Regions from separate parts of the Aurantivibrio infirmus genome, predicted to be linked through region 3. Evidence: predicted binding sites of a transcription regulator. Region 3 holds the regulator's gene; each other region holds the start of a gene.
What was found. The regulator sigma-54, encoded in region 3, starts transcription at its own class of promoters, with help from an activator protein. The targets are predictions, from matches to a motif close to TGGCACANNNNTTGCNNT.
Positions count from the first base shown of each region.

Region 1: the regulator sigma-54 is predicted to act here: its motif matches at 1,439-1,456, upstream of ACYUCY_RS10080 (flagellar basal body rod protein FlgF).
Region 2: the regulator sigma-54 is predicted to act here: its motif matches at 1,645-1,662, upstream of fliE (flagellar hook-basal body complex protein FliE).
Region 4: the regulator sigma-54 is predicted to act here: its motif matches at 2,157-2,174, upstream of ACYUCY_RS10170 (flagellar brake protein).

Region 1 covers NZ_BAAFSK010000004.1:141,896-145,626, reverse strand. Annotated here, with positions in the region: gene ACYUCY_RS10085 (flagellar hook-basal body complex protein) at 1-1,363, shown strand, start outside; gene ACYUCY_RS10080 (flagellar basal body rod protein FlgF) at 1,503-2,246, shown strand; gene flgG (flagellar basal-body rod protein FlgG) at 2,328-3,113, shown strand; gene flgH (flagellar basal body L-ring protein FlgH) at 3,130-3,731, shown strand, end outside.
Region 2 covers NZ_BAAFSK010000004.1:111,071-114,801, reverse strand. Annotated here, with positions in the region: gene ACYUCY_RS09965 (sigma-54-dependent transcriptional regulator) at 1-720, shown strand, start outside; gene ACYUCY_RS09960 (hypothetical protein) at 1,011-1,193, shown strand; gene fliE (flagellar hook-basal body complex protein FliE) at 1,797-2,192, shown strand; gene fliF (flagellar basal-body MS-ring/collar protein FliF) at 2,232-3,731, shown strand, end outside.
Region 3 covers NZ_BAAFSK010000007.1:94,690-98,420, forward strand. Annotated here, with positions in the region: gene ACYUCY_RS15680 (PTS sugar transporter subunit IIA) at 1-29, opposite strand, end outside; gene hpf (ribosome hibernation-promoting factor, HPF/YfiA family) at 123-413, opposite strand; gene ACYUCY_RS15690 (RNA polymerase factor sigma-54) at 563-2,080, opposite strand; gene lptB (LPS export ABC transporter ATP-binding protein) at 2,520-3,245, opposite strand; gene lptA (lipopolysaccharide transport periplasmic protein LptA) at 3,255-3,731, opposite strand, start outside.
Region 4 covers NZ_BAAFSK010000004.1:157,615-161,345, reverse strand. Annotated here, with positions in the region: gene ACYUCY_RS10175 (dicarboxylate/amino acid:cation symporter) at 1-1,181, shown strand, start outside; gene ACYUCY_RS10170 (flagellar brake protein) at 1,233-2,024, opposite strand; gene ttcA (tRNA 2-thiocytidine(32) synthetase TtcA) at 2,542-3,471, shown strand; gene ACYUCY_RS10160 (hypothetical protein) at 3,593-3,731, shown strand, end outside.

The DNA.
Region 1 (3,731 bases), on a different contig from region 3:
TTCTACGATAACTTTTAATAGTGTTGTCGGTGCATCAGCGGCACAAACCGCGTCGGAATTAAATGCGTTGGCAGGTGTTACTGCTGCGGCTTCAACTTTTGGCTCTATTGCTTCAGCGGGTTTTGACAATAGTAATAACAATCTTGTTCTTAACGGCGTCGCATTAACGAGCACAACGCTCGCGGCCTTGGAAGCGGAAATTAATAGTTTGACCTCGTCGACATTACCGGGCATTACCGCCGTTGTTAATGGATCTGGAGATCTCGATATCAGCTCAGCAGTTGGCGATGATTTACGCTTTTCATTTTCCGGCGCAGGCGCTGGACAAGTTGATATTTCCGGTCGTACGGGAACGGGAACTCAAACGGTAACGAATGCACCTACGAATCAATCGGGTGTAGTTGGTGGCACTGTTGATATTGTGTTGCAGCAAGGGTATTCAATTGCCTCGACTTCTCCAACCGTAGGTAATATTTTTTCACCATTGACGCCTGCGAGCTTTACACCGCTGGTGATTAATCAATTCTCTCCAATTGACCAATCAACTTACAATCACGCTACATCAGTAACGCTTTTCGATAGCTTGGGTAACTCGCATGTAATGACACAATATTTTGTTAAGCAAGCGTTTGATCCAAATGATCCTACGACATCCCCTAATCATTGGGTGATGTATGCGCAAATTGACGGCCAAGATATCGGCGATCCAAATACTGCGTTGCCGCCACCACAAAATACTTTGCCAACCCGCGCCTCCTTTGATTTATTTTTTAATTCAGACGGAAGTTTAAATAATTTGCTAACTTCACCAATGTTGGTGTCGAACTGGACTCCACTAGACTCTAGCGGCAATCAAAATGGTGCGGTAGGCCCACTTAATGTTTTGCAAGGCGGTAGCATCCCTGTACCTTTTCCACCAAGTAGTTCTAATTTCGAAATCGATTTGAGTGGCGCTACTCAATTCGGAAGTGTGTTTGCGGTTAACTCTGTCGATCAAGATGGTTTTACTACCGGTCGTTTATCCGGTTTAGATGTCGATGAAACGGGCGTTATTTTCGCTCGTTTCACTAATGGTGAAGCACAGATACTTGGGCAAATTGCGTTAGCAGATTTTAATAACGTTCAAGGTTTGCAGCCGGTCGGAAACACAATGTGGGCAGAAACGTTTGAAACTGGAACTGCCAATATTGGAACGCCTGGTTCTTCGTCACTCGGCAACATTACCTCCGGCGCATTGGAAGAATCTAACGTAGATTTATCGCAACAATTAGTTAACCTCATTATTGCGCAACGAAATTTTCAGGCCAGTGCAAAAACCATTGAGACTGCTAATCAGACTACGCAGACGGTCATTAATATTTAGCGACAATTTTAAATTCAACAAAAAATTGACGGCAACAAAAGTTAATTTACTTAAAAGCGCTTCGGCGCTTTTTTTTGGCATTGAATCTGCATTGTTATTGATAATTCATTAAAAGCGGCAAAGTTAGGAGACATAAACAATGGACAGAGCACTTTATATTGCGATGTCGGGCGCAAAACATAATATGCAAGCGCAAGCGATTCATGCCAACAATCTTGCCAACGTCAGTACACAAGGTTTTAAAGCTGATTTCGCGCAAGCGAGATCAATGGGCGTGTATTACGGAGAAGGCTATGCATCAAGGGCTTATGCGGGTGTAGAGTCCCCGGCAATCGATTTTGCACAAGGAACAGCAATGGCGACAAACCGAGAACTCGATATTGCCTTAGAAAATAAAGGATTTATCGCGATTCAAAATCCTGATGGTAGCGAGTCTTATACACGCAATGGCAGTTTGTTTGTTGATAGTTTGGGAATGTTAAAAACCGGCAACAACTTGCCGGTAATCGGCGATGGTGGACCGATCCTCGTTCCCGAACATGAAAAAATTGAAATTGCCGTCGACGGCACAATTAGCGTAGCGATTAAAGGTGAAGCACCGTCTGGTTTAACGGAGATCGGACGTATTAAGCTCGTTAATCCAGAACTTGAAGCGATGGTAAAAGGTAGCGACGGTTTATTTAGAATGAAAGACAACAGTCTAGCCGTTGCTGACGCAAGTGTTCGTGTGACGCCGGGATTTCTCGAATCTAGCAACGTCAAGGCGATTAATGAATTAACTGATATTTTGTCATTGGCACGACAGTACGAGTTACAAGTGAAGTTGATGCAGACGGTAGATGAGAATTCACAAACCTCGGCACGGCTATTGCAAATTAGTTAAATAAGCTATCGACGGCTGCCATTAGCTTGTCACTTTAGTTGATAAAAAATGGCAATCGTTACTGAACAGGAGAAGTAGATCATGCATGCGGCACTTTATGCGAGTAAAACTGGACTCGCGGCACAAGACTTACAGCTAACAACAATCTCTAACAATCTCGCCAACACCGGCACCGTTGGTTACAAGCGAGAGCGTGCTGTGTTTGAAGATTTGCTTTATCAAATTGTTAGGCAACCAGGCGCACAATCAACCGCGGATACCCAGCTACCCTCGGGTTTGCAGTTAGGCTCGGGTGTTCGAGTAGTCGGTACGCAGAAACAATTTACGGAAGGTAATCTACAAATTACTGAACAGTCTTTGGATGTGGCAATTGTCGGAAGAGGATTCCTGCAAGTTCAACAACCTGATGGAACAACGGGATATACCCGGAACGGTCAATTACATTTAGATTCCGAAGGTACGATTGTTAACGCATCAGGGCTTGTCATCCAGCCAAATATAACCGTTCCGCAAGGGGCAACAGGTTTGACCATTGGTACCGATGGCACCGTCTCGGTTCGCTTGCAAGGGCAAGCAACACCACAACAAATTGGCAGTTTAGAGCTGGTAGATTTTATTAATCCTGCAGGTTTGCAAGCTATTGGTAGCAATCAGTTTTTACAAACTGCTTCGAGCGGAGATCCGCAAGCGGGTACTCCCGGTCAAAATGGTTTGGGAGAAATTCAACAAGGCAGTCTTGAGAACTCGAACGTCGATATCGTTGAAGAAATGGTTAATCTCATTACCACTCAACGTGCTTACGAAATGAATTCCAAAGTTGTATCAACTGCCGACCAAATGTTGCAATACATTGGTCAAAACCTTTAACGGTTAAATGGTAATTATGAAAATTAAATTTACGGTTAATAGAGCTCCAGCTTTTCTATTCACAATATTTGCAATTTCTTTTTTGCAAGCTTGCGTGATTCAACCGCCACCAAAACCCGGTGATCCCTATTATTCACCGGTTATTAGTGCGTCACCTCGACCTGAGCAGAGCGTAGGTGGATCACTGTATAAAACGGGTATGGGGCTTTCTCTTTATGGCGATACCAAGGCGGCTCGAGTCGGTGATGTCATAACAATTATGTTGGATGAAAGAACCGTTTCTTCGAAATCATCAAGTACTTCGGTAACCAAGGACAGCGAAGTCAGCTTTAGTGAAGATTCCGGCGGCAATACTTTGCTAGGCAGTAATCCAACTTTCAAAAATCTAAGTTTGTTAACTGACTTAACACAAGAACGCGATTTTTCCGGCGCGGCTGGAGCAGATCAGAGCAATCGCTTGCAGGGCAGTATCACGGTTACCGTCGCTGACATTTTACCGAACGGCAATATGGTTATTCGCGGTGAAAAATGGATGGCGCTAAATCAAGGCGACGAATACATTCGCATCAGCGGAATAATCCGTCCCGCAGATATCTCGCCGCAAAATACAGTGCCCTC
Region 2 (3,731 bases), on a different contig from region 3:
GAAGTTGAACGCGTTGGTGGTCGTAAGACAATTGCGTTGGATGTTCGAGTGATCGCGACCTCAAATAGAAATCTTCAACAATCCGTTGCGGATGGTTTGTTTCGGGAAGATCTATATTATCGATTAAGCGTATTACCCTTACAGTGGGCGCCACTAAGAGAACGTCCAGACGATATCGTGCCATTGGCAACGCAATTACTTTCTCGTCACGCCCACAAACAACACCGGGCCGGTGTCAGTTTGTCCGAGCAAGCCAAGATTGCCCTACTGAGTTACCCATGGCCAGGGAATGTCAGGGAACTGGATAATGTCATGCAACGGGCCTTGATTCTTCAAGGTGGCAACTCTATGGATGCGAACGATTTGGGTTTGCAGCTCAACGGTACTGAAGCGACGATTAATACTCAGGGCTCAGTGAATAATATCAGCGAGCTAAGTGGACAGAATCAAACATCATTCGCGTCAGGGCTCGCAACCCCAGTATCAAGTGGTGGCTCAGAGATTGGCTTTGGCGAGGAAGGCGGGAACGATCATTTACTGGGTAAAGATCTCAAGCAGCGAGAGTTTGAAATCATTGTTAAGGCCTTGCAGGCGGAGGGTGGTAGCCGTAAGAATACTGCAGAGCGCTTAGGCATCAGTGCACGTACCCTTCGGTATAAAATAGCCAAGTTAAAGGAGCATGGTTTGAATGTGAACACTGTTTGGGCCTCACACCGATAACCCCGAAGTTCACAGATTTTAAGGTAATGTCGGGGTTTTATTGGCCCCGCTTTTGCCCCGATTAGTTCTAGCCTACCGTTGGTCTAAAAAACCCTTCCAGTCATTTTTTTGTCACGAATTTTCTTAAAAATATACTTGACCAAGCCCCAAGCCGGGGTTATTTTCCGCTTTGTGGCTGAGCGGGACAAACAGTGTCTAGGGAGCGTAAATCGAGTCATATTCTCGATTTTTCGCCATCTGTTTTCCGGCTCATTTACATTGTGTGATTATCGTAGATGAGGATTTTCGGTATGAGCAGTAACTCTACTAATGCTTTAATTTCTGATATTGAAATGGATGATTGGTCTGATTCTGAAGATGAAGATCAGGGCGTATCAACTTTCCAAGACATCGACAGTCGCAGGATGGTTGAGAACAAACTAGAAGACTTGAGATTATTAAGAGAAACCAGCGATTACGATTTCGATTATTAATTATTAGTTCTTCTTAGCAAGTAAAGTCCCTTGGTTTCACTTCTCAATTCCTGAGAGGAACCAATACTCTAGTTCTACTATTGGAAATAACCACAGACTCAAAGTAAAGCACCTCAAGGAATTGAGGTGCTTTTTTATTTGCCCAAGCTTTTCTAGCCTTCATTTTATTGTCTCCTCAAAACGCTCACCTCAGAAATTGTCTCCTCAAAATTGCTACCTCAAACGCAAACTTCTCGTCATCCCTTTGTCGGCATTCCAACTTTCAGTAATTCCTTTAAATATTGTGAGCTTTTGTATGAGTGGCGATTTTTAGGCGAGCAAACAAGCGGCGTGCTCTGGATCGGGGTTTATATAGAGTAAATCAGAATTCGGGCACGATGCAGATTCAACCAGTATAAAAACTACACGTATACGAGGCCTTCCAGGCAATTATTTGCCGCTCGGCAATCCTTGGCCCACTTTGTGCATTTTTCGGTTAGCGGACAGTTTTGGCCTGGTGAATGCCAATATATTGTCACTTGGTTTTTCCTGCGTGGCGGAAGCGCCAACAGTATTTTGCCAAGCGCGAAGAGTTAGCCGTATCAAGAGAAGAGAGATGAACCAATGACAGATCGAGTTGATATCAGTCGCTTGTTAGGTGAGATGAGAACATTGAAATCTCAGGCGCAAGTATTTCAAGGCCCCGGATCGATGGCCATGCGGGATCGCCCGGTTTCTCCTATTGGTGATCGCATGCAGGGCCTCGGCACGCCAGGCGTGGGTGAGACAAGCAAAGCGCCAAGTTTTGGCGATATTTTTGAAAGTGCGATCGATAAAGTTAATGAAACTCAAAAGGCGTCGGGCGCGTTGGCGACAGCTTATGAGTTAGGCGACCCAAACGTTGATATCACTGATGTAATGATTGCTTCGCAAAAAGCGAGTGTGTCTTTTCAAGCGATGTTGCAGGTGCGAAACAAATTAGTCGATGCCTATCGCGACGTATTAAATATGCCAATTTAATGAAATGAATAATTTTTAAGTTTGAGCAGAGAGAGAAGTATGGCAGCAGACGTAACACAATCGGATAACCTACCCGCCCAAAGTAGCTCTTCAGGTGGCGGCAATGATTTGATGGCTGGTTTCAACAGCCTAAATGTTTTGCGGCAATTTGGCTTGATGATTGGCCTCGCGATTAGTGTCGCTGTAGGTGTCGCCATTGTTATGTGGAGCCGTGAACCGGATTACCGTGCAGTTTATGGCAACCTTGATAATCTTGATGCTGCGCAAGTTTCAGAAATTCTGGATAACAACAATATTAAATACAAAATTGATACGAAGAACGGCGCTTTGTTGGTTGCCAGTGATGACGTCAATAAAGCGCGTTTAAAGCTTGCCGAAGTTGGTTTGCCCGGTGACAGCAATGTAGGTTTCGAATTATTAGATCAAGAACAACCCCTCGGTAGTAGCCAATTCATGGAAAGCGCACGGTATCGACGTAGCTTAGAGGGCGAGTTGGCAAGAACGATAACCAGTATTAATAGCGTTCGTAGTGCGAGAGTCCATTTAGCAATTCCGAAAGCATCGGTATTCGTTCGTGATGCAAGAGAACCAAGAGCGTCGGTATTTTTAGAATTATTTGCGGGACGAACATTGACACCACAGCAAGTTCAAGCAATAGGTAATCTTGTCGCTTCAAGTATTTCCGAATTAAATTTCCAAGATGTCACTATCGTTGATCAAAAAGGCCAACTTTATTCAACGGAAACCGAAAATTCTGAATTTGTTATGGCGGGCAAGCAACAAGAATACACACGAAATTTAGAAAAAGATTACACGCGTCGGGTGAGCAGTATTATTCAACCCATAGTCGGTAACGAAAACTATCGTGCAGAAGTCAGTGCCGACATTGATTTCACCGAAATAGAACAAGCTGCCGAAACTTTTAATCCGGATTTGCCGGCCATTCGCAGTGAGCAAACCTTAGAAGAAAGTCGAGCCAATGGTTCGGCTATTGGTGGAATCCCTGGTGCTTTGAGCAATCAACCGCCGGGCGGAGGACAAGCCCCAGAGCAAGCCGTGCCACAAGACGGCGAAGCACCTGTTGCACCGCCGAATAATACTCGTAATCAAGCCACCAGAAATTTTGAGCTGGATCGAACCATCAGCTATACCAAACATCAAGTGGGTAAGCTAAGACGTTTAACCGTCGCTGTAGTATTGAATGACAAAATTACTGTCGACCCGGAAACGCAAGCTGAAACACGAGTATCTTGGACCCAAGCTGAATTGGATCGTTTGTCGGTATTGGTCAGAGATGCGGTTGGGTATTCAGCTTCTCGTGGCGACAGCGTCAATATAATCAACTCTCCCTTTTTCGTTCCGCCTTTAGAAGCAGAAATTGAAATTTCTGAACCCGCTATATGGGAACAAGCTTGGTTCCTCTCGATTCTCAAGCAAGTAGGGGGCGTACTCGTCGTTCTAGGTCTATTATTTGGGTTAGTGCGGCCGGTTCTAAAAAACCTTTCTCATTCGGGCTTACGTGTTCGAGAAATGGATGAT
Region 3 (3,731 bases):
GACGGCGAAAGAAGAGATTTGATATCCATGGGTGCAGGCATAAGTGTAGGGCATTTAAATTGAGAGCGACTATAAGTCGCTCAAAAGTGGTTAGTGATTCAGGGGATTGTAGTGTAAAAATATTAACGATGACTGTTTAATTTTTCTTTATGTTTAATAAGTTGCCGATCCAGTTTGTCTGATAACAAATCAATTGCTGCGTAAAGGTCTTCTGAATTAGCGTTAGCAAAAAATTCCTTGCCGCTTGCGTGAATGGTTGCTTCTGCCTTTTGTTCTAGCTTGTCAACGGACAAGATAACGTTGACGTTGGTGATTCGGTCGTGGTGTCGTTCAAGTTTTTGCAACTTGGTGTCTACATAGTTCTTTATAGCGGGAGTGAGATCTAGGTGATGACCGCTGGTGTTAATTTGCATAGAGTGGCTCCTAGGTGATGATAGGCTGCTATCAGCCGTTGAAAAATACTTTGATAAAAAACAAGGGCAATTTGATCACTTTTTGGATCGCTTTTAGAACACATTTGGCACAGGCTATCAGAAAATTTTTCATTCTGCTTTGATAAAGATCAGACAAGCCTTTTTCGTTCATTAGATGCGGGGATTGAGAGTGATTCACGGTATTTTGCAATGGTGCGGCGCGCAACTTGGATTCCTTGTTCAGATAATAGCTCGGCAATTTTGCTGTCACTGAGAGGTTTTTTAGGGTTCTCCGCCGCAACCAGTTTTTTAATGATAGCGCGGATTGCCGTACTTGAACATTCACCGCCTGTGTCGGTGCTCACATGGCTTGAGAAAAAATATTTTAATTCGAAAATCCCCTGAGGGGTATGCATATACTTTTGCGTAGTCACCCGAGAAATCGTCGATTCATGCATGCCCACCGTTTCTGCGACATCGTGTAGTACCAGGGGTTTCATCGCTTCTGCACCATAATCTAAAAATCCGCGCTGCTTCTCAACGATACAGGTTGCTACTTTTAATAAGGTTTCGTTTCGACTCTGTAGGCTTTTCAAAAACCAGCGTGCTTCTTGCAGGTTGTCTCGTAAAAAGGTGTTGTCACTACTGGAGTCTGCGCGTTTGATAAGCGATGAATATTCCGGACTGATTCGAATTTTTGGTGCAATTTCGGGGTTTAGACGTACTGTCCATCGGTCATCTTCTTTGCTGACATAAACATCGGGCACAATGTATTCAGTTTCGCCCGCATTGATTAGGTCGCCTGGTCTTGGGTTTAAACTTTGTATCAGAAGGATTGCATCACGTAGTTCATGCTCTTTAAGCTTGGACTTTCTCATGATCTGTTTGTAATCACGAGTCCCCAATAATTCTAAGTATTCTTGTACCACCAGTTTTGCAGCTGAGAGGTGTTCTGTGTCTGGTGATAGTTGTTTTAATTGTATTAAGAGGCATTCGCTTAGATTCTGACCACCGACTCCCGGAGGATCAAATTGTTGGATGCGGTGCAAAACGGCGACGACTTCGTCTTCTTCAAGCTCTTCAAGGGTGTCATGTAGCCCCAAATAGATGTCGGCAACGGTCGTAGATAATAGGCCGCTGGGCTCTATTGCATCGATTAGTGCTAGAGCAATAAAATTATCCCGCTCTGACATGGGAGTGAGGTTGAGCTGCCAGGTGAGGTGATCAATAAGCGATTCTGTGACTGTACGGCGAGAGTCGAAATCAAAATCATCATTATCCGGCATCGACGAGGAGGGGGTGGAGCTCGAAGGCTGGTAAATATCGTCCCAACTGGTGTCAACCGGCAAGTCATTCGGGAGATTCTCTTCCCAGCTTGCATCGTTTAGATCGGTACTCGAAGTATCTTGCTGTTGATTGTTGTCCGATGAGAAGTCATCGCTATTCGTGGTATTTTGATCGTTATTATTACGGTCTTTTTCGTTGCGAGATTCGTTTTGCTCGCTACCCTCATTTTCTTCGATTTCCAGCATTGGATTGGAGTCGAGGGCATCTTGAATTTCTTGCTGTAGATCTAAAGTCGATAACTGTAACAGCCGAATGGCCTGTTGCAGTTGGGGGGTCATCGTGAGCTGATGGCCGAGTTTTAGTTGCAGCGATTGTTTCATAAGATTAGCAGGCGACTTTTCGATTCTGCCAGGTGGAGGCGTGCTTTCCTTGCTTGAGATGTACTAGGTTTGGTTCTTCGGTTTGACATCCAACAACTCTACTTCTGGGTGATACGTGTACTTTAGTTATCTAAAGAGTTTAATTAAGGGTTTTGCTTGAGAGGCTAGGAATGGACGAGGGCCTTACATATTCCAATTTGAAATCCTGACAAACTTGGAATATTTCACCTTCGATTAAGATAGCCAAACAAAGCGGTGTTATTTGCACTGAATCTTTAGTGTAGACAGGCTACCTGGAAGGGGCAATTTTGACAAGCAATGTTTATGCCCAGCTCTGAACATGCATTGAGCTGTATTAAGTCTATGATAAATAAGAAAAAACTATAAAGGTATGAGCAGCAACTGTGTTGATTCAAGCTAAAAAAGTAGGCCGCAAGCTCTATAAACGAAAGTTTTCGCCCAGGTAGACCTTCTGAACCGTACTGTTATTGAGCACAGCTTCGGCATTACCCGCTTCAATTATTTGCCCTTCGCTCACAATGTAAGCGCGTTCACAGATATCAAGGGTTTCTCTAACATTGTGATCAGTTATCAATACGCCGATACCTCGGTTCTTGAGGTGAGCAATAATATTTTTGATATCGGAAACTGAAATTGGATCGACGCCTGCAAAAGGCTCATCAAGCAAAATAAAGTCGGGATCAGCAGCGAGGGCTCGAGCGATTTCAACACGACGGCGTTCGCCTCCCGAAAGAGCCATGCCAAGATTTCTTTTCAAATGCGTGATGTTGAATTCTCTTAGCAGCTCATCTTTTTTGTGAATTCTTTGTTTTCGGTTTAACCCTTTACGTGTTTCTAATACCGCGAGAATATTGTTTGCGACACTCAGTTTTCTAAATACCGAAGCTTCCTGTGGTAAATAGCCTATACCTGCTTTGGCGCGATCATGCATGGCATATTGAGTGATATCTTTATCATCGATAAAAACCTTGCCGCGAAGCGGTTTTATAAGCCCAGCTATCATGTAAAAGCAGGTGGTTTTACCGGCTCCGTTCGGGCCCAGCAGGCCGACCACTTCGCCACTTTTTACGCTGAGCGAAACGTCGACGACAACTTCACGACCTTTATATCGTTTGGCTAGATTAGACGCGGTGAGTTGAGGCATCGGAATATCTTATTGACTGTCAGCGGAGTCAGATTCTGGCTCCGCTGGTGTTGGAATTTTGGGTTCAGCTGTTGTCCACACTGCTTCGCAATTATTGGAGCCTGAGGATGTTTGCGCGGTAATGTTAATCTCATAACGATCGCATTTTGATTCCGACCCGTCTTGTTTGAAATTAGCATCGCCGATGATAAATACTTTTTCAATGCCATCGACGATTTCATATTCAATGACGTCGCCAGTGCCGATGATCAGGGGCTGGTTTTCTCCGGGTTTTTGTTGAAAGGTTGCCGGCGAACCTAAGGCAACTATTTTTTCAATTTCATTTTTAGCGTTGCGCTTAACGGTTGCCTTATCGGCGGTAATTTTCAATGTGCCTTGTTCGAAAACGACATCGTCTTTAAAAATCACCACGCCAGTTTTGTTGTCGTATTCAAAACCGCCAGAGGACGTTAATCGAGCTCCCTGTTGCGTCGAGGTGTTTTGGCT
Region 4 (3,731 bases), on a different contig from region 3:
CGATCACAGCATGGCTGGCATTACCTGGACAAGTATTCTTGGCGCTGATTCAAATGATTGTTGTGCCGCTGGTGTTGGCGTCGATCGTACTTGGTTTAGCTGCGAACAATAACCCCGACGCACTAAAGAAAATTGGCGTTATCGCCTTAGTATTCATTTTATTTACCACCGCTTGCGCTACGGCCACAGGAATAGGTTTGGCACAACTTATTCAGCCGGGTAAGTATATTCAGATGAGTGATTTTGTGGAAGTTTCAACAGGGGCTCTGCCTTCTGCCACAGAAGCCTCTAACTTTCCTAATATCGCCGATGTCCCGCAAAAAGTCCTGTCTCTAGTTCCAACAAATCCCTTGGCCTCAATGGTCAGCGGAGAAATGTTGCAAGTGATTTTATTTGCCGCAGTCCTCGGTTTTGCTTTGCTCTCTATTAAACCGAAACAAGCTCAACCCCTTTTTGATTTGCTTGGAGCATTACAGGAAGTCAGTATGCGTGTCGTGTCATGGGCAATGCGATTAGCACCTTTGGCTGTGTTTGGTTTAATCACCAAATTGGTCGCTACCTTGGGGATGGAAGTGTTAGCTGGGATGCTTATTTATGTGCTGACGGTGATGTTGGGGTTGCTCGTTATCGTTGTGTTGTATTGCCTTATCGCACGTTTGGCAAGTGATATGAGTACGAAAAAATTTATAGCAAGCGTAAAAGAGTTATTACTTTTGGCATTTTCGACCAGTAGCTCGGCCGCTGTAATGCCACTTTCCTTACGAGTTACTGAAAACGATTTGAAAATCAGACCGGGTATTGCTCGATTTTTAATTCCACTAGGAGCAACCATAAATATGACCGGAACTGCGCTATACCAAGGTGTAGCGACGGTTTTTTTGGCACAAGTATTTAACGTTGAGCTGTCTTTTGTTAACTATCTTTTTGTTATTTCAATGGCGGTTGCCGCCTCCATCGGTTCGCCTGCTACTCCTGGTGCGGGTATTGTCATTTTGAGTTTTGTTTTGGAGGGAGTCGGAATTCCTGCGGCTGGAGTCGCATTATTACTTGGCGTCGATCGAATTTTAGATATGTGCCGAACGTCTGTGAACGTACTAGGTGATGTCGTTACGTGTATTGTGGCAGAGCGTTTTTATTCTGCTCAAAATCAAGATGAAGTTTTATCGCAAGATGCGATTTAGCATTAAACATCCACGCTAACGCGGCTGGGGTTGAAGCCGCGTGCCTGTGTTTTAGTTCAATACCGCGTTACTGAATTTGTTTTGCTTACTACTTTGAAATTCAACAAATCGTTGGAGGCGCAATTTTTGTTGTGCTTCTAAGTTATTAAACTCCAGACTAACTCGTGTATGTTGATAGGGTTGCCGACAATATTGAAAGGATTTTACTGTTGTCGAACATCGAATACTGATTTCAGTGCCGATATTGATTTCGCATTTAGGGAAAACGCAGTTTCGGCTAAGTTGATCACTAACATTGCCCCCAATCGCCACCCTAAGTCCACCAGCGGAAAGATTAATTGGAAATGCAGCCCATGGTGTTTTCTTGGGAGACAAAATCTTTGTTCGAACTCCGCTCGTTTGTTGTAGAGATGTTCGAGGAAACGAGCGGCGTTGGCGAATGCCGATGTCGTAGGGGAGCTCTATTGCGTACAGTAAGCCCGCGTTGTCCGTCAACACAGATTTTAATTCGCCGCTGCAAGCAATTACTTGACCTTGCTCATGATGACTAAGACTTAGCCTTTCTCCTACGATAACGGGGTTGAAGGGGTTCATCGGAATAAGTGTATCGAGATAGAGCAATTGATTTTCGAGATCGATATCCACGATCATGCTTTGATAACTATTGGGGTGTTTGCCTCCTTCGACATTCACTTCTACCAGCTGCCTTTTTTTCTGCAAGCCTAGCAGAGTGTGATAAGAGGGCGGCGTGAAAAAATCAATTTGCGACTTGTTTGACACGCCGAATTGTTCGTTTTTATCGCGCCAGAAAAACTTATTAAGAGGTGACTGCACTTGACTCATTGTTTATCGATTTCCCGTGGTTCTTTAACCTTAGATCTATACCCTAGCGATAGCTATCAGATTGCTGTCGCTAATTATCGACGAGTCAGAATGTGTTCCGACTAGTCCCTTGTTTGTGTCCACCTAGCTAGTAGAGCAAGGCTTATGCCAAGGCTGAGACCTCTATTTATGGGCCCTCGGGAGGTTAGAGCAGGCAAGATATTGCCGGTGATGCTGGCAAATAAGTACCCAATTGCCTATTGGAGCGGTAAAGCTTGATGGCTTGATGCTTTCTCACCGCTGTCTGCGCAGTCGCCAGAATGAGTTGCCCCGAAGAAGTGTTTTAACTTAGTCCCAAACCACTTAAAATGCCCGGCTTTACGTCTATCACTAATGCAGCCATTTGCGATCATCTATCTAATTCACGCCACTTGATCCGGCTGATTTTTCGCATAGTGACTGCTGTTCTGGACGATTCATTAAATAATTAAAAGCATGAGTATTTTAAGGTATGAGTAATTCAAGCCTGTCAAACGACATCGAATCGCTAGGGCCGCGAAATCGCTTGGAGTTCAATAAGTTGCAAAAGCGGCTGCGCCGCCATGTTGGCTCAGCGATTATTGATTACAAGATGATTGAAGATGGCGACAAGGTGATGGTTTGTCTGTCTGGCGGCAAAGATTCTTATTGTATGTTGGATGTCCTAATTGGTTTGCAGAAAACGGCGCCGATTAACTTTGAATTAATTGCCGTAAACATGGATCAGAAGCAGCCGGGTTTTCCCGAACATGTTTTACCCGAATACCTCAAGGCATTGGGTGTTCCTTATCATATTGTAGAGCGAGATACCTACAGCATAGTGAAAGATAAGATACCAGAAGGCAAAACGACGTGTGGTTTGTGTTCCCGTTTAAGGCGCGGGACTTTATATGGTTTTGCAGAAGAAATCGGTGCGACGAAGGTTGCGTTGGGCCATCACAAAGACGATATTGTCGAAACCTTATTCTTGAATTTATTTTATGGCGGGCGCCTAAAAGCGATGCCGCCAAAGTTGCTCTCCGATGATAAAAGAAACATTGTTATCCGACCTTTAGCGTATTGCCGTGAAAAAGATTTGACGGAATACTCGAAATATAAACAATTTCCAATTATTCCTTGCAATCTCTGCGGTTCCCAGGAAAATCTGCAACGGCAAGCCATCAAGCAAATGTTGAGCGGGTGGGAAAAGAGCAATCCTGGAAGGACAGAAACCATCTTCTCGGCCTTACAAAAAGTATCCCCTTCTCAATTAGCTGACGTGAATTTATTTGACTTTAGTAGCTTGGTGATTGATCGCAGTGGGGAGCCGAAAGAATCATCTTTTAAAAAAGAACAATTTATTGATGCTGCCAATAACCTGGATGACAATGAGAAAATTTTGCGGCAAGATCTCGCTGCCAATCTCATTAAGCTACATAACTTGAATTAGTGGTTTGTAGGAAGGAATCGATCAACAATTGGATAGATCTGAATTATTTGTTAGTGGGTAATAAGTTCTCTGTAAGGCTGTTAAAAATATAAAATCATAGCCAAGCATTTGTGGGGATAGTGTGGGTACAAATCAATTTGAAGTAATTTACATCGATAATTTCGAAGACTTATTGTCTGCTGATTTATTTCGTGACCAAGTTAGAAAACGCTTTAAACTAAAAACAGAAGAAATAGCCCGAATGTCGTCAGGGTTGCCGG